DNA from 2 places in the Clostridium sp. 29_15 genome. Region 1 is predicted to be linked to the other one. Evidence: predicted binding sites of a transcription regulator. Region 1 holds the regulator's gene; the other holds the start of a gene.
The links. The regulator Rex, encoded in region 1, represses fermentation and respiration genes when NADH is low (regulators of the CRP and FNR family bind a similar motif). The targets are predictions, from matches to a motif close to ATTGTTAANNNNTTAACAAT.
Positions count from the first base shown of each region.

Region 2: the regulator Rex is predicted to act here: its motif matches at 7,599-7,618, upstream of BHW04_RS02555 (phosphoglycerate kinase).

Region 1 is NZ_MNRT01000021.1:96,435-112,702, reverse strand. It holds gene guaA (glutamine-hydrolyzing GMP synthase) at 1-462, opposite strand, end outside; gene guaB (IMP dehydrogenase) at 492-1,946, opposite strand; purine riboswitch at 2,079-2,176, opposite strand; gene BHW04_RS03745 (prepilin peptidase) at 2,361-3,116, opposite strand; gene groL (chaperonin GroEL) at 3,260-4,882, opposite strand; gene groES (co-chaperone GroES) at 4,900-5,184, opposite strand; gene BHW04_RS03730 (4Fe-4S dicluster domain-containing protein) at 5,454-6,959, opposite strand; gene BHW04_RS03725 (DNA-3-methyladenine glycosylase family protein) at 7,104-8,024, opposite strand; gene BHW04_RS03720 (3-hydroxybutyryl-CoA dehydrogenase) at 8,299-9,144, opposite strand; gene BHW04_RS03715 (electron transfer flavoprotein subunit alpha/FixB family protein) at 9,227-10,231, opposite strand; gene BHW04_RS03710 (electron transfer flavoprotein subunit beta/FixA family protein) at 10,257-11,036, opposite strand; gene BHW04_RS03705 (acyl-CoA dehydrogenase) at 11,056-12,195, opposite strand; gene BHW04_RS03700 (short-chain-enoyl-CoA hydratase) at 12,257-13,039, opposite strand; gene BHW04_RS03695 (redox-sensing transcriptional repressor Rex) at 13,250-13,876, opposite strand; gene BHW04_RS03690 (heavy metal translocating P-type ATPase) at 14,292-16,268, opposite strand, start outside.
Region 2 is NZ_MNRT01000018.1:18,301-34,568, reverse strand. It holds gene BHW04_RS02580 (hypothetical protein) at 10-594, opposite strand; gene BHW04_RS02575 (methyl-accepting chemotaxis protein) at 662-2,671, opposite strand; gene BHW04_RS02570 (DegV family protein) at 2,798-3,664, opposite strand; gene gpmI (2,3-bisphosphoglycerate-independent phosphoglycerate mutase) at 3,807-5,333, opposite strand; gene tpiA (triose-phosphate isomerase) at 5,606-6,352, opposite strand; gene BHW04_RS02555 (phosphoglycerate kinase) at 6,404-7,582, opposite strand; gene gap (type I glyceraldehyde-3-phosphate dehydrogenase) at 7,732-8,745, opposite strand; gene BHW04_RS02545 (sugar-binding transcriptional regulator) at 8,805-9,839, opposite strand; gene BHW04_RS02540 (DegV family protein) at 10,089-10,925, opposite strand; gene BHW04_RS02535 (tRNA (cytidine(34)-2'-O)-methyltransferase) at 10,944-11,405, opposite strand; gene BHW04_RS02530 (VanW family protein) at 11,660-13,087, opposite strand; gene BHW04_RS02525 (glycoside hydrolase family 25 protein) at 13,305-14,246, opposite strand; gene BHW04_RS02520 (D-alanine--D-alanine ligase) at 14,442-15,353, opposite strand; gene nth (endonuclease III) at 15,493-16,134, opposite strand; gene queG (tRNA epoxyqueuosine(34) reductase QueG) at 16,150-16,268, opposite strand, start outside.

The DNA of each region.
Region 1 (16,268 bases):
TGCCACAGGACATACTGGAGTACTTCCTACTATATTAAAATCTTCTGGAGCTTTTTCTATATAATCTGTATGGCTCATCCAACATATAGTCTTGTCTTGTACACCTTCAAATATTTTTGATTTTGCATCCACACTAACTTCTGTTTTACCATATTCACTAACTGGAGCAGTTGCTACACTTCCTCCTAATAAATAAGCCATTAGTTGTGATCCATAGCATATTCCTAGCACTGGTATTCCAATATTAAATATTTCTTTATCACATAGCGGTGAGTTTTCACCGTATACACTATTAGGTCCACCAGTAAATATTATTCCCTTTGGATTCATTTCTCTTATTTTTTCTATACTTAAATTATACGGATGAACCTCACAATATACATTACATTCTCTGACTCTTCTTGCTATTAACTGATTATACTGACCACCAAAGTCAAGCACTAGTATTAATTCTTTCTTCATTGAAATCCTCCTAATGTCCTTTTATAGTATTACTCTCTAACGCTATAGTTTGGAGCTTCTTTTGTTATATTGATATCATGTGGATGGCTTTCTCTTATACCTGAAGCAGTTTGAACCACAAATTTAGCATTTTCATATAAATTATCTAATGTTGGTGCTCCTAAATATCCCATACCTGATTTTATTCCACCTAATAATTGGAATATAGTATCTGATACTGGTCCCTTATAAGCAACTCTCCCTTCAACGCCTTCTGGTACAAATTTCTTTGTTCCATTTTGGAAATATCTATCACTAGATCCTTTTTCCATAGCTGCTAAAGATCCCATACCTCTATATACTTTGTATGTTCTTCCTTGATATATTTCAGTTTCTCCTGGAGATTCCTCACATCCAGCTAGCATTGAACCCATCATACAAACCTGTGCCCCTGCTGCTAAAGCCTTAACTATATCTCCTGAATACTTTAATCCACCATCAGCAATAACAGGAACACCATATTTTCTTCCTTCTTCTACACAATCCATAACTGCTGTTAATTGTGGAACACCTACACCAGCAACTATTCTTGTTGTACAAATTGATCCTGGTCCTATACCAACTTTAACACAATCAGCTCCCGCTTCAACTAAGTCTCTTACAGCTTCCGCTGTAGCAATATTACCTGCTATTATTTGAAGTTCTGGATAAACACTCTTTATTTTTCTTACACCTTCAATAACACCTTTACTATGTCCATGCGCTGTATCAAGTGTAATAACATCTACTTTTGCTTTTACTAAGGCTTCAACTCTTTCCATCATATCGTTAGTAATTCCTACTGAAGCTCCACATAAAAGTCTTCCTTTACTATCTTTTGCTGCATTAGGATATGCCTTTGCCTTTTCAATATCTTTTATAGTAATTAATCCTTTTAAATTGTTATCATCATCTATTAAAGGAAGTTTTTCTATTTTATGCTTCTTTAAGATTTCTAAAGCTTCTTCTAAAGTAGTTCCTTCCTTTGCTGTTATTAATGGGCTCTTTGTCATTACTTCATCAAGTGTCTTATCATAGTTTGTTTCAAAAACTATATCTCTATTAGTTATTATTCCAACTAATTTAGTTCCTCTTGTTACAGGAACTCCTGAAATTCTATATTTAGCCATTAATTCTAATGCTTGTCTTACTGTGTTATCTTCATTTAAGAATATTGGATCAGTAATTACGCCATTTTCCTGTCTCTTAACTCTATCTACTTCTATAGCTTGTTCTTCTATAGTCATGTTCTTATGGATTATACCAATTCCGCCTTCTCTTGCCATAGCTATAGCCATTTTAGATTCAGTAACAGTATCCATACTTGCACTCATTAATGGTATATTTAATGATATTTTCTTTGTTAATTTAGTTTTTAAACTAACTTCATTAGGTAAAATTTCTGATTTGTTTGGTACTAATAACACATCATCAAATGTGTAAGCAGTTTTAATAATTTGAGCCATTGTTATTCCCTCCAAATATATAAAAATATGTAATAATTGCTAATATAATCTATTTAATTGTAAAAAAAAGCACATTAACCTTTAAGTAAGGTTAATACGCCTAATAATCTTAAACTTATTCTATAAGATATAAAGACATTTAATCTTACTTATAGTCGGAAATTAATGGTTTCCGGTAGAAACGCCCTGCCATATTCAGGGTATATATAAGTTTTCATAATGTTTGTTGCCTTGCGATTTTTTTTTTAATTATAGAGTATTTACTTTATATTGTCAACATTAAAACAACTCTAGCAAATCTATTTTTCTCCACTTTTGACATATCATAATTTACCCTATTATAATTACCACCATTGATGATACCTATAATCTAATGTTGCTAGTAAAAGCTTCCCTCATTATATAATAAAAATGCTATATTTTCATCAATGATATATACCAGTTAATTATTTCTGTACTATATAATAATGAAATAATTGCTCCTATAGCTAAGTATGGACCAAATGCTATTTCTGCTTTTCTTTCCTTAAACTTTAATATCAAGAATATGCTAGCTATAATTCCTCCTAAAATAAATGCTATAAACAAAGCAAGCATAAGCCCTTTAATACCTAAAAATAATCCTATAATTAAAGCAATCTCAATATCACCTTCTCCCATACCTCCAGTAAAAAATACTATTGCTCCAATAACTATTACTCCTAAAGCTCCAGCTAACAAATTTTCCCAGGGTATTTGCCATGAAATTAATAAATCTATTATCTCTATAAAGACAAAGGCTCCTATCCCAAAGATGGTAGTGGATTTATATATGTAGTGTGTTTTTAAATCAATACCTGCAATAACTATTAAAAGAGAACTTAATAAAAACCCTTTTAATGAATCAATTGAATTTCCATAATTACAGTATATAAGAACATATAATAATGAATTGAGCATTTCAATAAGAGAATATTTAATAGATATCCTCTTGCCACATCCTCTGCATCTCCCCTTTAAAAATAAATAACTTAAAAGAGGAATTAAGTCATAGCCCTGCAATTTATAGCTACAAGTGGTGCAATGAGATGATGGAAATATAATGGATTCTTCTCGTGGAATTCTATAAATACATACATTTAAAAAACTACCTATACATAATCCAATAATTGCAATGAATATAATCTCCAAATATATAACACTTCCTTTATATTTATAATAATTATTAAAATTATTAACATTTTAGTAATAATTTATAATGTATTAAAAATAAAAACTTTAATGAAAATATAAAAAAACACCAAACAATTTTACTTGCTTGGTGTTTTTTTATATTAATACATTCCATCCATTCCCATTCCTGGAGCTGGTGCTGGAGCTTCCTTTTGTGGAATATCTACTACAGCAGCTTCTGTTGTTAAGAATGTAGATGCTACTGATGCTGCATTTTGAAGTGCTGATCTTGTAACCTTTGTTGGATCAACAATTCCTGCTTGAAGCATATTTACATATTTATCATTTAATGCATCATATCCAATTCCTGCTTCACTGTATTTAACTTTTTCAATGATTACTGAACCTTCAAGTCCTGCATTTATAGCAATTTGTCTCATTGGCTCTTCTAGAGCTTTAACAATTATATTTATACCTACTTGTGTATCATCAACTTCTGAAGTTAATTCTGCTACTTTATTAATTGCATTTACATAAGCAGTTCCACCACCTGGAACAATTCCTTCTTCCACAGCTGCTTTTGTAGCTGCTAAAGCATCTTCGATTCTTAGCTTTCTTTCTTTTAATTCAGTTTCTGTAGCAGCTCCAACTTTGATTACTGCAACTCCGCCTGAAAGTTTTGCTAATCTTTCTTGAAGCTTTTCTTTATCAAATTCAGAAGATGTTTCTTCGATTTGAGTCTTTATTTGATTTATTCTTTCTTTAATAAGTGATTTTTCACCTTTTCCATTTACTATTGTAGTATTTTCCTTAGTAACTTTTACACTTTCAGCTTGACCAAGCATATCTAAAGTTACTTCCTTTAAATCTCTTCCTAATTCTTCTGATATAACTTCTCCACCTGTTAAAACTGCTATATCTTGTAGCATTTCTTTTCTTCTATCACCGAATCCAGGAGCCTTAACAGCAACACAGTTAAATGTTCCCCTTAACTTATTAACTACTAATGTAGCCATTGCTTCACCTTCAACATCTTCTGCAATGATTAAAAGTTTTCTACCATTTTGAACTATTTGTTCAAGTATTGGTAAAATTTCTTGTATGTTAGTAATCTTCTTATCAGTTATTAAAATTAATGGGTTATCAAGTAATGCTTCCATCTTTTCAGTATCAGTTGCCATATAAGGACTTACATATCCTCTATCAAATTGCATACCTTCTACTACATCTAATTCTGTTCCCATAGATTTAGATTCTTCTACAGTGATAACTCCTTCATTTCCTACTTTTTCCATAGCATCAGAAATAAGAGTTCCTATTTCTTCATCAGCTGCTGATATGGCTGCAACTCTTGCAATATCTTCCTTACCAGCTACTGGCTTTGATATATTCTTTATTTCTTCAACTGCCACATCCACAGCTTTTCTTATACCACTTCTTATAAGTATTGGATTTGCACCAGCTGTAACATTCTTAAGTCCTTCTCTTATTATAGCTTGTGCTAAAAGAGTAGCAGTAGTAGTACCGTCTCCCGCAACATCATTAGTCTTTGTTGCCACTTCCTTAACTAATTGTGCACCCATATTTTCATATGGATCTTCTAATTCTATTTCTCTTGCTATAGATACACCATCATTTGTGATTAATGGTGAACCAAACTTCTTATCTAATATAACATTTCTTCCTTTAGGTCCTAATGTAACCTTTACTGTATTAGCTAGCTTATCAACACCAGATTGCATAGCTCTTCTTGCTTCTTCTCCAAATTCAATCATTTTAGCCATAATAATTATCCTCCTTTTTATTCAACAATTGCTAATATATCATCTTGTCTTAATATTATATATTCTTCTCCAGCAACTTTTACATCTGTTCCTGCATATTTTGAATATAAAATCTTATCTCCAACTTTTACGTCCATTTCTACCCTTTTGCCATCTACAACAGCTCCTGGACCTACAGCCATAACTTTAGCTTCTTGTGGCTGTTCTTTAGCTGTACCTGTTAGAACTATACCACTCTTTGTAGTTGATTCAGCCTCTAGTTTCTTTATAACAACTCTATCTCCTAATGGTCTAATATTCATTTAAAAATACCTCCTATCACTTTTGTTAGCACTCACCATCTCAGAGTGCTACTATCTATATTTTTATAATATATCCTTTTTCCTTACTTTTCAAATATTACTTTTTTTATTATTGCCTTTTAATGGTTAAATATAACTTAATATTTAAATTTATATTTTATTTACTCTATGTTTCTTATCATTCCTTCATTTTTTAAAATTTTATATATTTTACATTTAAAGTAAATCTTTTGATGTATATTTCTATCATAAGATTTATATTTTCTAAATCACTTATTTACTATAACTTTTCTCTCAAGATTAATGTCTTTAAATTTTTCTAACTTTTCATTTTTTATTACCGCTTTTATAGGAGATCCATTATTTATCTTAACAAAGGCTGCCTTAGCTTTAGCAGGTGTAACTATTGTTCCAGCTCCATTTATACATCCACCTTCACACATCATACCTTCTATAAAATTACCTGAAAGTCTACCTGCTTTGGCCATGGTCATTGTCTTCTTACATTCTAAACCTGAAACTTTTACTGGCTTGAAGTCAATGGTTGCTCCACTATCTTTAACGTAATTTTCTATAGCTGCTGTCAATCCTCCTGACATACCAAAGTTTCTACCAAATACAGAACCATCAGTAACATCATCTTCCTCACATTCATATGGATTAACTGCAAAGGCAGCGTATAATGCTAAAAGTTCTTCAAAAGTAAGTACATAATCAACAGCACCTTCAACACCATTTCTAATAGCTTCTGCTTTTTTAGCTGTACATGGTCCTATAAATACTATTTTTGCTTCTGGATCTTGTGCCTTTACATATTTAGCTGTTGCTACCATCGGTGATACAGTACCTGAAATCTTTCCTACTTCAGTAGATACTGTCTTTTCAATAAAGCTTAAAAATCCAGGACAGCACGAATTAGTCATATATTTATCACCATTTTCCATTCTTTCAATAAACTCATTGCTTTCATGAACAGTTACTGCATCAGCTCCTAAAGCAGCTTCTATCATATCCACAAAACCAAGCTTTTTAATGGAATTTCTAATCTTACCATAATTCATTGCTGCTCCAAATTGTCCTGTAATTGCTGGTGCTACTATGGCATACATTCTTCTTCCTCTACCTAACCTCTTAGCCACTGGTACTATCAAACTCTTATCAGAAATAGCACCAAAAGGACATGCTGTCATACATGCTCCACAATTTACACATTTTTCTTCTTTTATCATTGCTCTTCTATCTTCAGGATTAATATCCAAAGCTCCAGTAGGACAAGATCTCTTACATGGTCTCATAACTTCCGATATAGCATCATATGAACATGCTTTTTTACACATTCCACATTCTCTACATAGCTCTTGATTAATATATGCCTTTCCATTAACAATGCTTATTGCACCAAAATTACATGCTTCTTTGCATCTATGAGCAATACAATTTCTACATGAATCTGTTACATTATACTTATTAATTGGACATCTATCGCAGGCTGCCTCAATAACATACATTATTTGTTCATCTGGCCTTATATCAACAAGCTTATACTCAACCTTATCTCCATCAGCTAAACATCCTGATGCAAGCTTTGCTCTTTCTAAAACTATAGCTCTTTCTTTATATACACAACATCTATATGTGGGCTTATTCCCTTTAATAACTTCATATGGAATCTTTTCAATATTATTTAAAGTTACACTATCTTCTTTAGCAAGTTTTGCTACTGCTGTTAGAACCTCATGCTTAAGTTTTTTAAGTTGAGTTTCAAATTGAAACATATCTTTTCCCCCTATCAAATCCTTCTCAATACTCCACATAATATTATACTACATTTTGTTAATTTATTATATATTTTCATAATTATGTAATTTAAAACTATAAAAAATAGTCAATACACTAAATATATTGACTATTTTTACCAATTATACATTAATACTATTTTCTCTTGCATAATAGAATAAATATTGTTGCGCTAAACCTGAAAGTTCACCAAATTTCTCTCTACCAAATACTCTTATCTTATTTAATGAAACATCTGGTGCAACATAGAAATGAATCATTGCTCTCTTAATCCATACATCTACTGGGAAAGCAGACTTTTTCCCCATAGAGAAAAGCATGATGCAATCTGCCACCTTAGCACCTACTCCTTTAAAAGCTTGTAATGCAATATGACATTCATCTGTTGGAAGTGACATTATATACTCTAAATCATACATCTTTAATTCATCAGTTAACTTTCCTGATTTCTTTGCTTCTAAAGCCCTATTTATATTATAAATTGTATCAATTATGTATTTACTTCTGAAAGATGCTCCTGTTTCTTGTATATCTTCAAGTGTTGCTTTCTTTAATTGTTCTGGTGTTGGAAAAGCATGATACACTTCACCTTTATACTCTATCTTATCACCAAACTTTTCTGAAATTTTCTTAATAGTCTTCATTATTGAAGGAATACTGTTTCTTGCTGAAATAATAAAACTGATTACCATTTCAAAAGGATCTTGGTTTAATAATCTTATTCCATAACCAAATTCTATAGCTTGTTTTAATAAGTCATCCTTACTTAACTCTTCTTTTAATGGTCCATACTCTGTATTTAAATCAAAATAATTTTCCCATATATTTTTGAAGTCATCCATATTAGTATTGTGAATTATTACCTGTTCATCTTCTTGAGTAATCTCTATTACTCTCCTATTAGACACAACTATATAATCAGTATCAGTAACTCTCTGCCATCTAAAGCACTGTCCACATTCCAATATTTGTTTAATGTTAAAATTCTTAACACCTTTTATTATCACTGAATCATTTGACTCTATTATTTCTCTATAATCCATAAAACACCTCATCCTTTGCTCTATTATTTATATTTTATCTTTAACTAATATCTTGATTATTACTCAACAACTTTTATAAGCTATAAATAATACAATTATCTATTAACAATAATTATTTCTTATATTATAACGTAAAAAAATAAAAGTATCAAAAATAGAGATATAAAAAATGCTGCTAATTGATAATTAAGTAGAAAACTCATAGAGTTTCTTTAAAATATAAAAAGGAATTTCCCCTTAAGGAAACCCCTCATTAATTTTTAATTCTTAATTATTATTGATAATTAAAGAATCCTCTTCCGCTCTTTCTTCCAAGCCAACCAGCTCTAACATATTTTCTTAATATATTACTTGCTCTATATTTTGTATCTCCTGTTTCTTTATATAATACATCCATAATAGCTAAGCATACATCAAGACCAACTAAATCTCCTAGTGCTAAAGGCCCCATTGGGTGATTTGCACCATATTTCATAGCTGTGTCTATATCTTCTGCTGAAGCAATTCCTTCTTGAAGGATAAATGATGCTTCATTAATCATTGGAATAAGTATTCTATTAACAACAAATCCTGGAGCTTCTGCAACTTCAACTGGATTCTTTCCTATAGCTTCTGATAATTCCTTTACAGTATTAAAAGTTTCATCTGATGTAGCTATTCCTCTAATAACTTCAACAAGTTTCATTACTGGAGCTGGATTGAAGAAGTGCATTCCAATAACTTTATCAGGTCTCTTAGTAGCTGAAGCCACTTCAGTTATTGATAAAGAAGATGTATTGGAAGCTAATATTGTGCTTTCCTTACAAATACCATCTAATTCTGCAAATATAGATTTTTTAATTTCCATATTTTCTATTGCTGCTTCTACAACTAAATCACAATCTGCTGCTAAGTTCATATCAGTTGTTCCTGATATTCTTGAAAGAACTACTTCCTTTGTAGCTTCATCCATTTTTCCTTTAGCAACTAATTTACTTAAGTTTTTATTAATTCCAGCTAATCCTCTTTCAACAAATTCATCTTTTATATCTCTTACAATAACTTCATAACCTTTTTGAGCAAAAGCTTGAACTATTCCTGCTCCCATAGTTCCAGCACCTAAAACAAAAATCTTTTCCATTCAATTCCCCTCCATAACTTTTAATGAATAATGAAAAATTATTGATAAAATTCTAAACTAGTTTTTTCTTCATTTTTAATTTTTACGCTTCTTGAATTTCTTTTAATTGAGTAATCATTTCTGGTATTACTTTATTTAAATCTCCAACTATTCCATAGTCAGCAACATTCATAATTGGAGCTGTTTCATCTTTATTAATTGCTATAATCATATCTGAATCTTGCATACCAGCAACATGTTGAATAGCTCCTGAAATACCACAAGCTACATATATTATAGGTTTAACAGTTTTTCCTGTTTGTCCAACTTGATATGCTGCATCTATCCATCCTTTTTCAACAGCTGCTCTAGATCCAGCCACAACACCACCTAAAATATCAGCTAACTGTTTTAATAATCCAAAATTTTCTTCAGAACCTACTCCTCTTCCCCCTGAAACTATTACCTTAGCTTCACCGATATCAATTATTTCTTTATTAGCTTTAACTATTTCTAAAACTTGAGTTCTTATATCTGAAGATTCTATTTGAACTTTAACATTTTTCACAACGAATTCAGTATTCTTTTCAGTAGATTTAGCAAAAACCCCTGGTCTTACAGTGGCCATTTGAGGTCTATGATCTGGGCATGCAATTGTAGCCATTAAGTTACCACCAAAAGCTGGTCTAGTAGCTAATAAAGCACCATTACTAACTTCTACTGCTAATGAAGTACAGTCAGCAGTTAACCCTGTTGATAATCTTGCAGCTACTCTTGGCCCTAAATCTCTTCCAATAAATGTAGCCCCAATAAATATAATTCCTGGCTTTCTTTCATTTGCCAAATCACAAATTACTTTTGTATAGCCATCAGTTGTATAATGTTCTAATTCTGGACTTTCAGCCACAAGTACTTCGTCAGCACCATGTTCTCCTAAAGTAGATGCTAATCCTTCTACATTATTTCCTAATAATATTGCTGTAAGCTTAACTCCTAATTCATTTGCAAGTCTCTTTCCCTCTCCTAATAACTCTAAAGAAACTTTTTGTAATTTACCTTCTCTTTGTTCAGCAAAAACCCAAATACCTTTATAATCTGCTATATTCATTTTTCAATTCCTCCCTTAAGCAATCCTAGATATAATGCTTTTCCTTTAATTTACCTAAAACATATGAAACTGCTTCTGGTGCACTTTCCTTTACCACTTCTCCAGCACCTTTAGCTTCTTTAGTCATAGATTTCTTAACTTTAGTTGGAGATCCCTTTAATCCTATTTGTGATGCATCAATATCAAGATCATTTGCTGTAAATACAGTTATTTCTTTATCCTTAGTGGCAAATATCCTTCCAACATTCATATATCTAGGATGGTTTAATTCAGCTATAGCAGTTAAAAGTACTGGAGTTTTAACCTTAATTATTTCATATCCATCTTCTAATGCTCTATTAACTAATAATCCATCACTTTCTACTTTAACATCTTGTACATATGTTACTTGAGGTATTTCTAAATGTTCAGCAATTTCAGGACCAACTTGTGCTGTATCACCATCAATAGCTTGTCTACCTCCAAATATAACATCATAATCTAAATTTCTTATGGCTGATGCTATTGTTCTTGATGTAGCTAATGTATCAGCTCCACCAAAAGCTCTATCTGTAATTAATATTGCCTCATCTGCACCCATACATAAAGCTTCTCTTAAAGCATCCTTTGCTTGAAGAGGTCCCATGCTTATTACTGTAATTTTTCCTCCATGACTTTCTTTTAAGCATAGTGCAGCTTCTAAGGCATGCTTATCCTCTGGATTTATTATTGAAGGAACACCTTCTCTAATTAATGTTCCTGTTTTTTGATCTATTTTAACAACAGTTGTATCTGGAACTTGTTTTAAACAAACTACTATATTCATTATTTTAAGCCTCCCTTAATTACTTTAATAAGCTTCCTGAAATAACCATCTTTTGAACTTCAGAAGTTCCTTCATAAATTTCAGTAATCTTAGCATCTCTCATCATTCTTTCCATTGGATATTCCTTAGTATATCCATATCCACCAAATAATTGAACAGCCTTAGTTGTAACATCCATAGCTACCTCTGCTGCATATAATTTTGCTCTAGCAGCATCTACTGAATATGGTTGTTTATTTTCTTTTAACCATGCAGCTTTATATACTAAGAATCTAGCAGCTTCAATTTTTGTGCTCATTTCAGCAACCATCCATTGTAATCCTTGAAATGCTGATATAGGTCTACCAAATTGTTTTCTTTCCTTCATATATTTAATAGCTTCCTCTAAAGCACCTTCTGCAATTCCTAATGCTTGAGCAGCTATACCAATTCTTCCTCCATCAAGAGTTTTCATTGCTATACCAAAACCTTTTCCTTCTCTACCAATTAAATTTTCCTTTGGAACTACACAGTTTTCAAATATAAGCTCTGTAGTAGAAGATGCTCTTATACCAAGCTTGTCCTCTTTCTTTCCTATTGAGAATCCTAGGAAGCCTTTTTCAACAATAAATGCTGATATTCCCTTAGTACCCTTTGATTTATCAGTCATGGCAAATACGATAAATGTATCAGCTACGCCCCCATTAGTGATAAATATCTTAGAACCATTTAATATATAGTTATCTCCATCTAATACTGCTGTAGTTTGTTGTCCTGCTGCATCTGTACCTGCTCCTGGTTCAGTAAGTCCAAATGCACCAATCTTATTTCCTGTACATAAGTCTCTTAAATATTTTTCTTTTTGTTCAGGAGTACCATTTTCATTTATTAATGAAGCACAAAGTGATGTATGTGCTGAAAGAATAACTCCTGTAGTAGCACAAACTTTTGATAGCTCTTCCACTGCTAGGATATAAGATAATACATCACCACCAGCTCCACCAAATTCAGTAGGGAAAGGAATTCCCATCATTCCTAACTCTCCCATTTTCTTAACGTTTTCCATTGGAAATCTTTCTGTTACATCTATTTCAGCAGCTATTGGTTTAACTTCATTAACTGCAAAATCTCTAACCATTTGCCTAACTAATTCTTGCTCCTTAGTCAATGTAAAATTCATACTTTTACCTCCCATAAATTGCCCTTATACATACTTAAACACATTTATTTAAAACAAATTATTATTTATTTTGGAAATTCTTTTCTCTTCTTTCTAGAAATGCACTCATTCCTTCTTTTTGATCTAAAGAATCAAAGCAGCTTCCGAAATCCCCTGCCTCTATTTCTATAGCCTTATCTATATCCACTTGCATACCTCTATTTATAGCATCCTTACATGTTTTAACAGCTATTGGTGCATTGGAACATATAGCTTTAGCCATAGTTCTTGCTTCATCCATTAATTTATCTAAAGGCACAACTTTATTTACTAATCCTATTGCTAATGCTTCATCAGCTTTTACCATTACACACGTATAGATTAATTCCTTTGCCTTTCCTTCACCAACAAGTCTTGGAAGTCTTTGAGTTCCACCAAACCCAGGAGTTATACCAAGTCCTGCCTCAGGTTGCGCAAACTTAGCTTTTTCAGATGCAATTCTTATATCACATGCCATTGCAAGTTCACATCCTCCTCCTAAAGCAAATCCTGAAATTGCTGCTATGACAGGTTTATCTAAATTTTCAAGTCTTCTAAATACTTTATTACCTAGTAACCCAAACTCCTTTCCACCTTTTGAATCAAGATCTTTCATTTCTGAAATGTCAGCACCAGCAACAAAGGATTTTTCTCCTGAACCAGTTAAAATTACACAGTAAATCTCTTTATCATTTTCTAAATCTTCTATCACTGCATTTAACTCTTTTAAAGTTTCAGAGTTTAAAGCATTTAAAGCTTTAGGTCTGTTTATTGTTACAATAGCAATATTACCCTCTTTTTCTAAAAGAACATTATTAAATTCCATAGTTGCCTCCCTATACATCAATCCCACATACTATTTGTTAATTATATAACAAATATCAACAAAAAAATTTATACCTTTTATAAAGTGAATCTTAATTTAATTCTTAATTACACTCTAATTATAATAACTTTTTTTTACATTTGCAACTTTATTTTCCATTCACTAACATAAAAAAAGAACAATATTACTATTGATCTTTTCTATGATTTCTTATTTATTCATCTGATAAACTAAAGTTAATAAACTTTCAGATAAATGAACATTTTCTACCTTAACAGTTTCTGGTACATGAAGATCTATTGGTGCAAAGTTCCATATGCCTTTAACTCCACCATTTACCAAAACATCACATACTTTTTGTGCATTTATTCTAGGAACACAAAGAATTCCCATATCTATATTATTTTCTTCTAAATATTCTTTAAGTTCATCTATATCTTTTATTTCAACATCTCTTATTCTCATACCTACTAGTTTTGGATTTGCATCAAAAATTGCTGTTATTCCAAGACCTATATCTGTAAACCTACTATAATTTGCTATTGCCTGCCCTATATTTCCTGCTCCAATAAGTACTGCATTATATTCTTTTCCTACACCAAGAATAGTTCCTATTTGATTATGCAACTCTTTTACATTATATCCATAACCTTGTTGACCAAAATCTCCGAAGTTATTTAAATCCTGTCTTATTTGAGAAGCAGTAAAACCTATTTTTTCACCTAATTCTTTTGAAGATATCCTATCAACATCATTTTTGACAAGTTCTCCTAAATATCTATAGTATTTTGGCATTCTTTTTATTACTGCCATAGAAACATTTTTCTTCTTTTCCATAGTATATTCTCTCACTTTCCTATATTTTACCTAACATTATGATAATTTAATTATCCTAAAAATATATTTTCTATTACCCTGTATCTCCCATAACTTTAAATACTTTGATAATATAATAACATACTTTTTTTTCTAAATCTATATTCCCTCATACATTTTCAAAATTTAACCAACAATTAACTCAACTATTTCTATAAGCTTATTTTAAGCATTTTTTAAATATATATTATAAAAATAAAGACTTATGTATAACGTAGCAGATCCGTTATACATAAGTCTCCCTAGCTAAATATAAAGCCAAATGCCTAAACAAACGGCTCTATATAAAGATACAAAATAATTTTGTATGCATCCCTATGCCTAAAATGTTCTCGACTTTCTTTATTATAGTTAAGTTGATGATTTTTGTCAATATTTATCGAAAGCATCTAGTAGAGTTAATTATGGCAATTATGGTTACTCCTACATCTGCAAATACTGCTGTCCACATATTAGCTATGCCAAATGTTCCAAGTACCATAACTAATATCTTTATTCCCAGTGCAAAAACTATATTTTGCCATAATATTTTATTAGTTTTCTTTGACACATTTATTGCATCTACTAAAGCATTTATATCATCTTTCATTAATACTATATCTGCTGCTTCAATAGCTGCATCTGATCCAATCCCTCCCATGGCAATACCTATATCTGCTCTTGCAAGTACAGGTGCATCATTTACTCCATCACCTACAAAAGCAAGTTTACCATTCTTATTAGATCTTTTCAGAAGTTCTTCTACTTCCCTTACTTTATCTAATGGTAGTAACTCTGAATGAACTTCATCAATATTAATCTTTTCTCCAACCTTGTATGCCGTCTTTTTATTATCACCTGTAAGCATTACTGTCTTTTTAACTCCAGCTTTCTTTAGATTTATTAAAGCTTCAACTGCATTCTCCTTAATCTTATCTGAAATCACTATACTACCTTTAAATTCTCCATTTATAGCACAATATACTACTGTTCCTATTGAATCCACTTCATTATATAAAATATTAAATTCATTCATTAACTTTGAATTCCCTACAAGCACTTCTTCATTATTTATTACAGCTTTTATTCCGTGTCCTGATATTTCTTTATACTCTTTTATAACTTCCTTATCTATTTCTTTACCATATTCTTTTATGATAGAAATAGCTATTGGATGATTAGAAAAACTTTCAGCCATAGCTGCTACTTCAATAAGTTTTTCTTTATCAATGCCATTAGTATTTATTTCTGTAACACTAAATACTCCTTCTGTTAAAGTACCAGTCTTATCAAATACAACAGTTTCTAAATCTTTTAATAGTTCTAAATAGTTACTACCTTTAACTAGTACACCTTTTTTTGAAGCTCCACCTATACCTGCAAAGAAGCATAAAGGTACTGAAACAACTAAAGCACATGGACAAGAAACAACAAGAAATACCAATGCTCTATAAAGCCAGGTTGAAAATAAAGCATCCTTTATAAATATTGATGGTACTACAGCTATTAATATTGCTAAAGCTACAACTATAGGTGTATATACTTTTGCAAATTTAGTTATAAATTTTTCTGTATTGGCTTTTTTATTTGCTGCATTTTCTACCATTTCTAATATTCTTGAAACTGTAGATTCACCAAATTTTTTAGTTACTTTAACCTTTAATACACCATTGGTATTTATTCCACCTGATAATATTTCATCATTAACTGCAATTTTTCTAGGAACTGACTCTCCTGTAAGTGCAGAAGTATCAACAAAACTTTCTCCTTCAACAACAATGCCATCTAAAGGAATTTTTTCTCCTGGTTTAACTAAAATCACATCTTCAACCTTCACTGTTTCAGGTGATACTTTTTTTTCTTTTCCATTTATAATAAGATTTGCATAGTCAGCTCTTATATCCATAAGTGATGATATAGAACTTCTAGATTTATTAACAGCATACCCTTGAATAGTTTCTCCTATTTCATAAAATAACATTACTGCTACAGCTTCTGGATATTGATTGATAGTAAATGCTCCTATAGTTGCCACAGTCATTAAAAAGTTTTCATCAAATACCTGTCCTTTGGCTATATTCTTAATTGCTGTAAGAACAACTTCTCCACCTATTAATAAATAACTAGCTCCAAATAATATTAATCCTAAGGTTCCTTGGAAATCACCAATTACAGCAATTAAATATAATATTGTACCAATTATAAGGGTTGGTTTTACTTCAAATTTTGCCCTTTGTACATTTGTTTTTCCAGAGACCTTTTTTTCTACTTTAACATGAGGTTCTAATGCTTCAACTATCTTTTTAATTTCATTTATGGCATGCTCTTCCTTAACTTTTCTTTCTAGCTTTACATTTAATGTTGTAGTTGTAAA
Region 2 (16,268 bases), on a different contig from region 1:
TCCATCTCTTTATTCTTCTTCATTGCAGTACTCTTCAAATTTCATTTCCCACTTCTTTGCACTTTCATAATCAATTTCTCGCATATACTTTAAAAATATATCTAAATAATCTATTCCTTTTAACCCCTTCATTAAATGCCTTGGAAATGAAACTTTTCTTGTATAACATTGCTTTGGGTCTATTACTTTTAAATTTTCATTTTCATCAACATATATATCTCTACACCTTGCATCTAACTTAGAAAACTTTAATCTTTTCATTTCATTGATAAGTTTATATAAATTCATCACAAGTTTTTTAGACATTCCATTTTCCTTAATATAGTGATCAAGTCTCTTTCCTTTAACCTTTTCTCTAAGTATATAATATCTATCACACCTAAAAATTCTTGGAAAATATTTAGACCTTTTTACTTTATATAATATTTTAGCTTCTTCCCTGCATATATCTTTATTAGTAAATATCTTAACAGCTTTATTTTCAGGAAGTTCATAAACTATTCCATTATGACCTTCCCCTAAAAATTTTGCTTCTCTAAAAAGTTTTTCTAATTCTTTATCAAAATTAGCTGAGTATGCATATGTCCTAACCATTATACCTACCTAAAACGAAATACTTACTTACATTATACTATTCCTATCTACTATTTATATTTACTTTTTATTCTCTAGTTTTATACTTAGATACATTTTCATCAATGATATTACTTATCTCATTTATTTCATAAACTACATTTTTAACTTCTTCAATAGATTCTGTTTGATTTTGTATTATAGCATTAATTTCTTCTATATATGCTGATTGCTCTTCTGTTATTTGTGCAGTATTATCAACATTAGTCATGACTTCTTTTTGGTTTTCATTTACCTTTTTAATTTCATTACCTACTTTATATATTTCAGATATAAGATTTTCAGAAGTTTTTACAATTTGCTCATATTCACCCATAGTTTTATTAATTTGTTCATCTGAATTTTTAGCAATTGTTAAAGTTTCTGTTACCTCTCCTCTAACATTAGATACTAATAATGATATTTCTTTTATTATTTCTTGTATTTCATTCACTGATTCCGATGATTGATTAGCAAGTTCTCTTACTTGATCTGCTACAACAGAAAACCCTTTGCCTTGTTCTCCAGCTCTTGCTGCTTCTATTGCTGCATTTAATGCTAAAAGATTTGTCTGTTCAGCAATTCCCCTTATTGTATTTGTAATATTATTTATTGAATTAAATTTTTCTGATAAGTTTACAATCCCTTCATTTAAATTTTCTGCACTATTTAAATTAGCCAGTATATTTTCCTTGATATTATTAATAAGCTCAATAGATTCAGAATTTTTACTTTTAACTAAATCACTCATATTTAATAATTCTTTAGACATACCTTCAATATTAACAATTCCATCAGCTAGGTTATTTAATTCATCAACCATATTAATCATATCTTTAGCTTGTTCATTAATTCCTTCAGTTATATTTTCAATACCACTCTTTATTTCACCTGCTGATTCTGATATCTTATCCATTTCAATTTTACATTCACTATTCTTTTCATTAGTTTCTTTAACTATCTCTTTAAGATTATTTATAAATATACTTTGCTTCTCATTAATAGTATTAAAACTATTAATTAAATCTCCTATTTCACTTCTTGAAGTATTTTTAATAACTCCACTAAAATTACCTTCTGACAGTAGTGCTGCTTCTTTTTGCAATCTTTTTATAGGATTAACTATTAAAGTCAAGCCAAAATATCCAATAATTATAGTTATTATTACTGAAACTACAAAAATACTTATTGAAGTTTTTAAAAGAATATTAATACTATTTAAATGTTGGCTTTCTGGAATAGCAATAACATATATCCAATCCATTCCTTCTATAGTATTATAAGCAAAATATTTTTTAACATTATCGTAATCTACAGATTTCACAATACCTGAATCATTCTTTTTTATATCATTTACAAAATTCATTAAACTTCCTGAATTTATAGATGATAATTCTTTTTTACCTGTCATAAATTCTTCATTTTTATGTGTAATTATTATTCCATTTTTATCCACTATAAATGAATAGTCCTTTTCTCCCATAGACTTTTTACTTATTATTTCTTGTAAATTATATATATTTATATCACTAGCCAATACTCCAAGTATTTCTTCTGTATTTTCTGAATTTTTTATAGGTACTGAAATAGTTATTATAATATTTCCTGTTGCAGAGTCTACATATGGATTTCCTATTACTGTATCTTTTTTGTCAAATGCACTTTTATACCATTCTGTTTCTAATGTATTATAATCAGAATCAGGTATCCAATCATCACTCCCAATATATGTACCATTAACTAAAGACATATAAAATGTTAAACCTTTTTCATCTCCTTGTTTTTTTAAATAATTTTTTATAAAAGAATTTTCAAAATTATTCACAACAGAAATAGTTCTAGACATTTCCTCTAATACTCCTATTTCTTCATTTAACCACTCCTTTACCTCATCTGAATATTGCTTAGATGTAAGCTTGGCCTTATCCTCAACTTCTTTAGATACACTTTTCTTTACTGTTATATAATTAAGTAATGTTGATGTAAATAAAATTATAGCAACTAACATAACTATTATAAAAGTAATAATAAATCTTAAACTTATTGTCTTCTTTTTCATTTAAACTCTCCTATAAATTAAGTAACTTCTCTTCTTATTATCGGTGAGTAACTATTTTTATTTATAAAAAAAATATTAATTTAACAAAAACATAATTAATTTTGCTAAATTAATATTTAAATTCACTTATCTTTCATTACCCCAAAATATAGTTGCAATAGTTCCTGGTCCTCCATGACTTCCTATAACAGTTCCTATATATTGTATTTTTATTTCTTTAAAATTTAATTCCTGTAAAATTATATCTTTTAATACTTGAGCTTCTTCTAACGCATCACCATGCATTATATATAATGTTTCACTTTCGATATTTACAGCTTTTTCTTTAACAACTGTAGCTAAATATTTTAGTGCTTTCTTTTTTCCTTTTATTTTCTCTGTAGCTTCAACAGCTCCATTATTATCTATTTTAAGTATAGGTTTTATATTTAATAACGATCCTACCGCTGCTGTAGATGCCGATATTCTTCCCCCTCTTTTTAAATGTTTTAAATCATCTACTAATATAGAATGAATGACTTTATTTTTATTTTCTTCAATCCATGTTGTAATATATTCTAAATCCTTACCTTCCTCTATCATATCGCAAGATTTTTTTACTAACATTCCAACACCCATACTTACTGATAAACTATCAACTACAGATATTTTCGCATTAGGATTTTCTTCTAATATATTATTTCTAGCCATATTTGCACTATTAAAAGTTCCACTTAAAGCAGAAGATAAACCTACATATAATATTTCATATCCTTCATTTAATAACTCTCTAAACTTTTCTTCAAAAGTATAAATATTTATTTGTGAAGTACTAGGCATACTACCTTCCCTTAATTTATCATAAAATTCTCTATATCCTAAACTCTTGCCTAAATCATCTTCTATATTTTCACCATCTAAATTTAATAATAATGGAACAAACTCTATGTTATTTTTTTTTACAAAATCAATACCTAAATCACAAGATGAATCTGTTACTATCTTAATAGTCATAATACCCTCCTAAAACATTAGATTGTTTCTTTAATATTATTATATCAATTTTAGTTCTATTGTCAAATATTTTGATTATCAAAGTTTGTCGAAATATAAAAGAGTAAGGTGTTTATTAAAATATCTTACTCTTTTATTATTGTTATTTAGAAATTATTAAATTTTCTCCTGTCATTTCAACTGGAGCTTCTAATCCCATTACATTTAACATAGTTGGAGCTATATCAGCTAATTTACCATTCTTTAAAGTTTTACCTTCAGTATGATTTGAAACCCATATAAATGGTACTGGATCAGTAGTATGCGCTGTAAATGGCTTACCATTTGAATAATCAATCATAACTTCAGCATTACCATGGTCAGCTGTTATAAATACAGTACCATCTAATTCTAATACTTTATCTACAACTTTTCCTAAACATACATCCACTGCTTCAATAGCTTTTTTAGCAGCTTCTAAAACTCCTGTGTGTCCAACCATATCTGGATTTGCAAAGTTTAAGATAACCATATCATATTTCCCTGAATCTAATCTTGCTATTAATTCTTCAGTAACTTCTGGTGCACTCATTTCAGGTTTTAAATCATAAGTAGCAACCTTTGGAGAAGCAATTAACGCTCTATCTTCACCTTCATTTTCTTTTTCAACACCACCGTTGAAGAAGAATGTTACGTGAGCATATTTTTCAGTTTCAGCAATTCTTAATTGATTTAATCCCTTGCTTGCAACATATTCCCCTAAAGTATTAGTAATTGTTTGTGGGCTATAAGCAACTTCAACACCTTCTAATGTCTTATCATATTGAGTCATAGTAACAAATACTAAATTTAAAGTTTCTCTCTTAAACCCATCAAATACCTTATCATTAATAGCTCTAGTTATTTCTCTAGCTCTATCTGGTCTAAAGTTGAAGAATACTACTGAATCTCCATTCTTAATTTTACCATTTTCGTTTACTACACATGGTAATACAAACTCATCTGATTTATTGTCATGGTAAGATGCTTCTAAAGCTTCCACAGCGCTAGTTGCTTTTTCACCTTTTCCTAGAACCATAGCATTATATGCAAGTTCAACTCTTTCCCATCTATTATCTCTATCCATAGCATAGTATCTTCCAGATAAAGTAGCTATTTGTCCTACACCTATTTCAGCCATATAGCTTTCTAAATCTTTAACAAATTCAATTCCTGAACCTGGAGCAACATCTCTACCATCCATGAAACAATGAACATATACATTTTGAACTTCTTGTTCTTTAGCTAATCTTAATAAACCTTTTAAATGATCGATGTGAGAGTGAACTCCACCATCAGATAATAATCCCATTAAGTGTAAAGCTGCATTATTCTTTTTAGCATTACTCATTGCATATAAAAGTGATTCATTTTTAAAGAATCCACCATCTTGAATTTCTTTAGTAATTCTAGTTAATTCTTGGTATATAATTCTTCCTGCACCTATATTTAAGTGTCCAACTTCTGAGTTGCCCATTTGTCCATCAGGTAAACCAACTGCCATTCCACTTGCTTGTAATTCACTATGTGGATATTTAGCAACTAATTTATCAAAATTTTCTTTTTTTGCTGCTTCAACAGCATTTCCATCGCCTTTTGGAGCTATTCCAAATCCGTCTAATATCATTAACATTACTGGTTTCTTAGCCATAATTCCCTCCAAATATCGTAAATCATTTTTTATACAATAAAACAAATTATTGTAAAGTTCATCAATTAATGCTTTAAATAAATTAAAGATAATAAATTTATCTATATTTATTATCTTTAATTTAATTCATAATTATTATACTATAATTATATGTGTATAACAATAAAATAACTATTTTTGTAAATGTTTATCTATGAATTAATAATTTTTATCTTTTTCTTAATTTACACTAATATACAAAAGGAAGCCCTAAGGCTTCCTTAACTTTATAATTAGTAGTTAACTATTTGTGCAAAATCAGCAGCAACTAAGCTAGCTCCACCAACTAAAGCACCATCTATGTCAGACATAGCCATTTGAGCTTTGATTGTTCCTGGCTTAACTGATCCACCGTATTGGATTCTTATCTTGTCAGCAACTTCTTTTCCAAACATTTCAGCTAAAATATTTCTGATAGCCATAATTGTTTCGTTAGCTTGTTCATCAGTAGCAGTTTTACCTGTTCCTATAGCCCAGATTGGTTCGTAAGCTACAACAACCTTTTCTGCTAATTCTGGTGCTAAACCTTCTAAATCAGCTTTTATTTGAGCTCCAACAACTTCGTTAGTTGTTCCATTTTCTCTTTCTTCTAAAGTTTCTCCACAGCAAAGGATTGGAGTTAAGTTATGAGCAAATGCAGCTTTAACTTTTTTGTTTAAGGCTTCATCAGTTTCGTTAAAGTATTCTCTTCTTTCACTGTGTCCTAAAACAACATAGCTAACTCCCATAGCTTCAAGCATTCCTGGAGCTATTTCCCCTGTGAAAGCTCCTTTTTCTTCAAAGTGCATATTTTGTGCAGCAACTTTAATGTTTGACCCTTCAACAGCTTTTAATACTGCATCTAAGCATACAAAAGTAGGACAAACTACTACATCACAAGTAGCATCCTTTACTAATGGTTTTAATTCATTTACTAATTTAACAGCTTCTTCTGGAGTATAGTGCATTTTCCAGTTTCCAGCGATGATTGCTTTTCTCATTATTTTCACCTCATATATAAATTATCAATTATTAATTATTAATTTAAATAATTATTTATCATTTAAAGCAGCGATTCCTGGTAAAGTTTTACCTTCTAAGAATTCAAGTGAAGCTCCACCACCTGTAGAAATGTGAGTCATCTTATCTCCAAATCCTAAGATGTTAACAGCAGCAGCTGAGTCTCCTCCACCGATAACTGTTGTAGCATCTGCATCTGCCATAGCTTTAGCAACTGCAATTGTTCCTTTATTGTAGTTTTCAAATTCGAATACTCCCATTGGTCCGTTCCATATAACTGTCTTAGCATCTTTTACTGCATCAGCATATAAAGCTTCTGTCTTAGGTCCAATATCTAATCCCATGAATCCAGCTGGTATGTTTTGATCTTCTGTTACAGTAGCTTCAACATCTTTAAATTCAGATGCTATTCTATGATCTACTGGTAATAAGAATCTAACTCCATTAGCTTCAGCTTTAGCTATCATTTCTTTAGCATAATCTAATCTATCATCTTCACATAAAGAAGTTCCTATTTCATATCCTTGAGCTTTTAAGAATGTATAAGCCATTCCTCCACCAATGATTATTGTATCAACTTTTTCTAAAAGGTTGTTGATAACAGCAATCTTATCAGAAACTTTAGATCCACCTAATATAGCTACGAATGGTCTAACTGGATTGTTTACAGCTTCTCCTAAGAACTTTAATTCTTTTTGGATTAAGTATCCACATACAGCTGTATCAACGTAGTTAGTTACTCCTACAGTTGATGAGTGAGCTCTGTGAGCTGTTCCAAATGCATCGTTAACATAAATGTCACATAAAGAAGCTAATTCCTTAGATAATTCTTCTCCGTTCTTAGTTTCTTCTTTTCTGCATCTAGTGTTTTCTAATAATACAACATCTCCGTCTTTCATATCAGCAACAGCTTTTCTAGCGTTTTCTCCAACAACTTCTTCGTCTCTAGCGAAAACAACTTCTTTACCTAACATTTCGCTTAATCTTACAGCAACTGGTGCTAAGCTCTTAGATGCATCTTTTCCTAAGTGTGAGCAAAGTATAACTTTAGCTCCATTTTCAATTAAGTATTTGATTGTTGGAAGAGCTCCTACTAATCTATTTTCATCAGTTATAACTCCATCTTTTAATGGTACGTTAAAGTCACATCTTACTAAAACTCTTTTACCTTTAACTTGAACATCTTCAATTGTCTTTTTATTAAAGCTCATTCTTTTCACCTCATAAATTTTTATAGTTTTATCTATAATTTTAAAATAGGCCCGGTCTTATAAGTATGCCTTAGAGACCGGACCCTGTTTAGGATCTTATAAGAGTGCTTTTATAAGCATCTAAATCCATATATAATTATCTATTAAAATTAAGCTAATTCAGCGAAGTATTTAATAGTTCTAACCATTTGGCTAGTGTATGAGTTTTCGTTGTCATACCATGAAACAACTTGTACTTGGTATAATCCTTCTCCGATTTCAGATACCATAGTTTGAGTTGCATCAAATAATGAACCGTATTTGATTCCGATGATATCTGAAGAAACTAATTCTTCTTCAGTGTAACCAAATGATTCATTTGAAGCAGCTTTCATAGCAGCATTGATTCCTTCTACTGTTACATTTTCACCTTTAACAACAGCAACTAATATAGTAGTTGATCCAGTTGGAACTGGTACTCTTTGAGCAGATCCGATTAATTTTCCGTTTAATTCTGGAATAACTAATCCGATAGCTTTAGCAGCTCCAGTTGAGTTAGGTACTATGTTAACAGCACCAGCTCTAGCTCTTCTTAAATCACCTTTTCTTTGAGGACCATCTAAGATCATTTGGTCTCCAGTGTAAGCGTGAATTGTTGACATTATACCAGATTGAATTGGTGCAAAGTCATTTAAAGCTTTAGCCATTGGAGCTAAGCAGTTTGTAGTACAAGATGCAGCTGAGATTATGTTATCTTCAGCAGTTAATATATCTTGGTTTACGTTGAATACAACTGTTGGAAGGTCATTTCCAGCTGGAGCTGATATAACAACTTTCTTAGCACCTGCTTCGATATGAGCTTGAGATTTAGCTTTTGATACGTAGAATCCAGTACATTCTAATACTACGTCAACACCAATTTCTCCCCATGGTAATTTTGAAGCATCTGCTTCAGCGTAGATTCTTATTTCTTTTCCATCTACAGTGATTGAGTTTTCTCCAGCAACAACTGTATCTCCTAAAGCGTATCTACCTTGTGCTGAATCATATTTTAATAAATGAGCTAACATTGATGGGCTTGTTAAATCGTTGATAGCAACTATTTCATACCCTTCTGCTCCAAACATTTGTCTAAATGCTAGACGTCCTATACGTCCAAAACCATTAATTGCAACTCTTACCATTACAATTACCTCCTAAATAATAAATATAATATATTTAAAATAAAAATTTTAAAACAACATTAATTTTGAGCTTTCATCAGTTCCACTATCTTATTTGCTGCTGCTTCATCAGTTACTAGAACTGCATTACTATCATTCATTTCAGCTGCTATTATAGCTTCTACTTTATTTTTTCCAGCTGCTACAGCAATATGTGTATTAATTTTTTTTGCATCATTTATTTTTATACCAATGGTAGTATTTTCAGATACAACTTTTGAATTTTTATCAAAATAACATCCATACGCTTCGCCTACTGCGCCATTTTTTTTAAGCTCTTCAATAAATTCTTCAGATGCTCCTCTTTTCCCTGCCATATGAATAGCATTTCCTATACCATATATAAGTATATCTGCTTTATGAATGCAATCTATGACATCTTTGATTTGCTTTTCTTTTAAAAGCCCATCTAAGACTTCTAAACTAACATTTTCCGGAATATGAAGCAATTTATAACTCCCATTAACTTTTTGTGCTAAGGCAGCTGCCAAAGTATTAGCTTGGCTTTCAACTTTTCTTCCCATTCCTCCTCTTGCAGGCAAAACAAGAACATTGGAGACATAATTTATTTTAGGGAAAGCTTCAACTAATTCCTTAACTGTACTTCCACCTGTAATAGCTATTATACTATCATCTTTAATAATATCTTTTACATAATTAGAAGCAGCTTTTCCTAATTCTTTTAATACATACGGATTACTTTCCACGTCTCCCGGAACAATTATTACATCTTTTAATCCTAAAGATGTTTTAATAAATTCCTCAACGTCGTTTAATCCTTTTATCTCATGCATAAAATCGTTTAATTGTTCTACTACTCTGATACCCTCTTCAGTAACAGTCATTCCCAGAGTATTTATCTCAATTAAATCCTGCTCTTTTAAAAAGTTAATCTCAGTACGCACAATTCTTTCACCTAATGAAAGTTCTGATGCTAAAACCCTTCTACCAATTGGCTGGTTGAAATATATAGTCTTTAAAATATTGTATCTTTTTTCTAAGATATCAACCAATTCAGGAACTATCTTTTTCTGAACTGATAATATTTCCTGCACTTTTAGCCCTCCTTTTGGTCTTAAAGCGTCCCACTTATAACTTTTTGTGTCCCGCATATATTATTATAAAACAGAATTTAGAATTTTTAAACCCTTTATAGTAAAATTTTATATATTTTTTTATTATCTAACTTCTTGTTTCTTTTATTAGAAGGCTAATCCCCATTTACCCTCTATATTTTGCCACGGTTATTCTAGATATATGTAATGTATTTTCTAACAGTATAAAAAAAGCCTCATGGCTTTTTTTTATTTTTCAAAGAAAAATATTCCACAAGGCTTAATTCCAGAGTGAATACCTACTGTACACCCTACTTTAGCATCTATATAATTTATATTTTTTTCTTGGAAGTATATCTTTAACCCTTGGTATACATCTTCATTTAAAAGTTCTAATAATACTATTGGCGAGTCAAAATCAACATCAGCACTTTCAAAATCTGATACTAATTTCTTTAAAGCCTTTTTACTTCCTCTAACCTTATCTTTAACAGACATTTTACCATCTTTTATTTCTAAAATTAGTCTTAAGCCTAACACACTACCTATTGTTCCTGCAGTTTTTGATAGTCTTCCACCTCTTACAAGGTTTTCTAATGACTCAAAATTTAATGAACACTTAACCTTAGGTATTGCTTTAATAATTCCCTCTTCAATTTCTTTTATTCCTAAACCTTTATCTCTAAGTTCACAAGCTTTTAATACTAATAATCCTAATCCTGATGTAACATTTCTAGAATCAATTACAATAATATCATCACTTTCTAACATATCTTTTGCTATACATGCTGATTGATATGTTCCACTCATGTCTGAAGATAATGTTAAGGCTACTATTTTATACCCTTCATCTAAATACTTTTTAAAACTTTCTTCAAATCTATTAGGAGTTACTTGAGCTGTTGTAGGTAAAACGCCTGTAGCATCAATTTTATCAATCATTTCCTTCGTGGTAATTTCTATACCATCTAAATAACTTTCTTCTCCAAAGTTTATTAATAACGGTAACACTTCAATGTCTTTTTCTCTTATAAGTTCTGCCGGTAAATCTAAAGTACTATCTGTTATAATTTTAATTTTTTCCATGAACAGTACCCCCATTTCTTATTTCATATTTGGAAAATCCATTTGTCTTAATGCTTCATAAGCTATTGTACACACTGTATTGGATAAATTTAAGCTTCTTGTACTAGTCTTTATCATTGGTATTCGTATACCTTTATGCGCATTATGCACTTCTTCTGGAACCCCACTTGATTCTTTTCCGAACATAATAAAATCTCCTGGCTTATAACTTTCTTCATTATAGAATTTTCCTCCATGAGTTGTAGCTAGAAATATTCTTTGTTCTCCATACTTAGCCATAAAATCTTCATAAGATTCATGCACTTCAAGCTTTAAGTCTTTCCAGTAATCTAATCCAGATCTTTTAACTGCCTTGTCATCTATGCTAAATCCTAAAGGCTTTATTAAATGTAAAACAGAATCCGTTAAAACACAAGTTCTAGCAATATTCCCAGTATTTTGTGGTATTTCTGGTTTATATAAAACTATATTTAAATTCAATGAATTCACCCTCCAAAAAGTAAAATGAAAGTCTCTTACTTTAATATATGTATGTATCTATCTATAAATTTTATAATACTATATGATTATTTATTAGTCAAAGCATTTTACAGAATGTTAATTTTAATTAAATTTATAATTTCTCTATTTAAGTCCTTATTAACAACAAAGAAAAAATGGTGCAAAAAACTCACCAAAATAAAAAATCGCTGTATGTATTAAACTTACAACGATTTTTTGTATAATTAATTATTTTAATTTTCTGTAGTAGTTGCTTTTTTAGTTCCTACTTTTACCACAGTATTCATTGGTGCATAATAATCTGATGAAATAAACTCTCTTGACACTTCAACACCATTTGAATATGTAACTAAATATGCTTTTGATCTATATCCAGCCATACCATTTACAGTTGTAACTCTACTTCCCTCTGCAAGTGTATTATCATTAACATATTCTGTAGTATAATCTAGCTTTTCTATAACTTCATTTACTAACTCATAAGTGTTGTTTCCAAAACTTTCTTTATTTCCATAGATATTAAATACTATAGTATTAGAAGTCATATATCCTTCAATATATATAGGGAAATCATATGTATTAACAAATCTGTAGTCTATCTCTCCTTCATAAACAGTTGCATCTAAGCTTGGCTCTGCATAACTTACCATCATTGAATGGTTATATCTTAATGAAGATTTTAAATTAGCTCTCATGGCAGCTCTATATAGTATAGTAGAAATATTACATACTCCACCACCATATTCTTGTACTACTTCACCAGCTACATAAGCTCCAGCTTGTTGATAACCATTTTCTGGTGTAGTTTTTCCTATTGCTTTATTATAACTAAATTCTTCACCTGGCATTAAAAGCGTTCCATTAACTGAATTTGTAGCTATCTTCATATTGTTAACTCTGCCAGTTGCGTTATTCACATAACTACCTGAAAAACTTGATACTACACCATTAATTTTTTGTAATTCTGCTGATGTAACCCTTGGTACATTTTCCTCAAGTTCAATAACAATAGCTTTTCCTGCAAAATTATCTGGAGAAATACTTTCTTTTATTTTATTAACTAATGCATCCACATCTATCTTCTTTCCAACAGTTTCATTAGAAATTGATATAGCACCTGCACTGATATTTATAGTAGCATCCTTTGGTTCAATCTTTACTGAATTATTTATTTCATTGGCAAATTCAATAATTTTACTTTCATCATAAACTAATACTGTTTTCATTTGATGATTTACTCCATTTTTAATCATTGAATTTTTTTCAAATAACCCTTCACCTTTTCCATAAGCTAATGCTTCCTTAACAATACCATCAACATCTATTGATGAATCTATGTCATTATAGCTTAATTGAAAATTCTGCTCTCCTACCATAACATCTATTACTTTATTATTAATTTGCGTCATTAATTGTGATTCTAAAGTTGTCTTAGCTTCTTCAGCAGTCTGTCCTGATAAATCCACACCATATATGCTTACTCCTGAATAAATCCTATTATCCCAAGAAGCAACTTTAGTTTTTATACTAAATATATACCCAATAGTTGCAGCTAAAATTATTACTAATACGGAAGCAGTACAAATTATAATTTTCCTTTTATCAGTTATAAACTCACTGAATTTACTTTGATCTTTAGATTCTATATTATTCTCTTGCAAACAATATACCTCCCCCATCTTTCAATAATACGAAATACTATAAAAAATGTATTTTTATAGTACTTTTACTATTATAGTATATTATTTTGTCTAAAACAACAATGAAAACTTTCCATGTGTTATGTGAATTCAATGCAAATGTAAAATATACTTTATTTTATTGTTATATTCAAAACAGCATAAAAACCACCTGAAACAGATGGCTTTTATTAAATAATTATACTTTAACAGTGGCTCTTTTTACAGAAACTTCACCATCTTGATCAAATGCTTCTATAGCTATAGAAATATTTCCCTTTACTGTGAATGGTAACTCATTTATTCCAATTGAAAAACTAGTATCATTTGCATCTACTGTTCCTATCCAATAACCATTGGCAAATATATTGTAACCAAGCAAATCAAAGTCTGCATTTTGAATCCAGCTTATATTTATTACATTACCTTGTCTGCTGGCTTGTAAGCCTTTAACCACATCTGGTGGTGTTAATAAGTCTATGTTGTTAGGCCCCCAGTTTGCATCTACTTTATTGCTTATACCTGCAACTGTTGCACTTTCACTATATTGCCATATTCTCCACCTTGTCCATCCTCCTACATCTGGCGGTACTTTAGGATTTCCAGATATAGCAGTATATAAAGCTATCCAAAGAGGCATATTTTTTAGAGGATATCCTCTGCCTTCAATATAAAAATTATTATATAACTGTACAAAAAATACTCCTGTATAAAGCATAAGTCTTCTTCTAGTGGACTTTTCAAATCTCTTCCTAAATCTATCAATCCAATTAATTAAAGCTGTAGTAGAAATAGATTTATCTGTAGGTGTTTCTACATCTACTACTGGAAATAAATCTCCATAATCACCATCACCAAATCCTTGTTGCAATACATTAATAAAACCATCGCATTGAGCATCTGCTGTATTCAAATCATAGCTAGGCACTGCAAAATGATATGCTCCTACAGGAATACCATAATTTCTTGCCTTAGAAGCAAAATCAATAAACTTTCTATCAGTTCTAAATCTCCCTGAAGCTGATCCTGATGATCTTAGATATAAAAAATCTACCGTCCTTGCCAAAACTGCAAAATCTACTCCCTGAGTATACTCATTTATATCTATACCAAAAAGACTTTTATCAGTTCTATTTTGCATAGCTCCTCCGTACATAAAATTTCCTTACTTTATAGCTTATTAATATTTTTCAAAATAGTTTCCTATTTGGTAATAAAAATCTTTTATTAGTGAATTTAAAACGTACCTCAATCTTCTGCTATTAAAAAAGAAGCAGTTACACTATTTAATGTAATTGCTTCCTTAACATCTTAACTCACCAATCTTCTTAACATTCTAAACTGCTCTATTTACCTTTAAAGATGTTTCTATTATTAAATCTAAGAACTCTGAAAAGCTATATCCTTCTCCCTTTGCACTTTTAGGGAAAAGACTTGCAGCAGTCATTCCTGGAAGTGTATTAACTTCTAATATATAAGGAGTTCCTTCTTTATTAACTATCATATCTATCCTTGAATAAACTTCACACTTAAGTGCTTTATAAGTTTTTAATGCCATTTCTTTAACTTCTTTATATAAATCTTCTTCAAGTTCCACAAGCACTTCATCTGCTCCATTCTCTGAGTATTTTTGTGTATAATCAAAAAAATCACTTTTTGGCTTTATTGCTATAACCGGAAATAGTTTATTATCAAATACTGGACAAGTAATTTCATTTCCATCAATAAACTCTTCTATCATAACTTCTGTATCCCACTTTAATCCCTCTTCTACAGCTTCTTGTACCTTTTCTTTATCATATATCTTAAAAGTAGCAACACTTGAACCACCATTAGTTGGCTTTATAAATACTGGATAACCAATATTTTCTATTGCCTCATAATCTATTTCCTCTACTGATTTTACATTAAGCCATCTTGCAGTTCTTATACCATTAGCCTGTAAAACTGTCTTTGTCAAATCTTTATCCATACATAAAGCAGAAGTTAATGGTCCACATCCTGAATATGGTATATCTAAAGTCTGTAATACTGATTGAACAGTTCCATCTTCACCAAACTTACCATGTAATGCTAATAAAGCAAAATCTAAATCCTTTACTTTATTTATTATATCTACCTTTTCATCAATAACAACTGGTATTACCTCATATTTATTTTTATCTATATTTTCAATAATTGATTTTCCACTTTTTAAAGAAATTTCTCTTTCTGAGGATATTCCTCCCATGATTACTCCAACTTTCATCAAAACTACCTCCATATTATAAAGTTAAACAATGCATATATTTCATTAACGCACTTAACTAATTATATCATTATCTATATCTAATTAGAAGTTTACATAAATATAAAACTCTACTACATAAAAATATAGAGTTTTATATTTATTTTAATTTCTTTTTATTTTCTTTATAATATCTACATCTAGATGTAAATGGACATTCATCACATTTAGGATTTCTAGCTGTGCAACATCTTCTACCATGAAAAATAAGTAAATGATGTGTAAGACTCCACTCCTTTTTAGGAAGCTCTTTTTGTAGTTGTTTTTCCACTTCTAAAACATCATCTGAATCTGCCAGTGCAAGCCTATTGGATACTCTAAAAACATGTGTATCCACTGCAATAGATGGCACATTAAAAGCATTAGATAGCACTACATTAGCAGTCTTTCTGCCAGCACCAGCCAATGTCACCAGTTCTACCATAGTATCTGGTACTTCTCCATTATATTTATCTTTAAGTTGGTTACACATAATCATTAAATTCTTTGCCTTATTTCTATATAAACCAATTTGTTTTATATGATCTTCTAGTTCATTAATAGACATGGTAAGAAATGTATCAACATCTGGATATTTTTTAAATAATGTCTCTGTTACTTCATTTACTTTTTTATCAGTAGTTTGTGCTGATAATATTGTTGCCACCAATAACTGAAAAGGTGTTTCATAATTCAATTCACATTTTGCATCTGGATACATTTCCTTAAGCTTTTCTAATATAAATTTTGTCCTTTGTTTCATAATTAATCACTCCAATTATTTCTTCTTTAAAATTTCAATATAATTATTTATATACGGAGATGGCCCCTTAAACTCTTCAATATCATAATTTTCATTGTGCATTTTAATTATAGCATTTCTTCTTATAACATTCT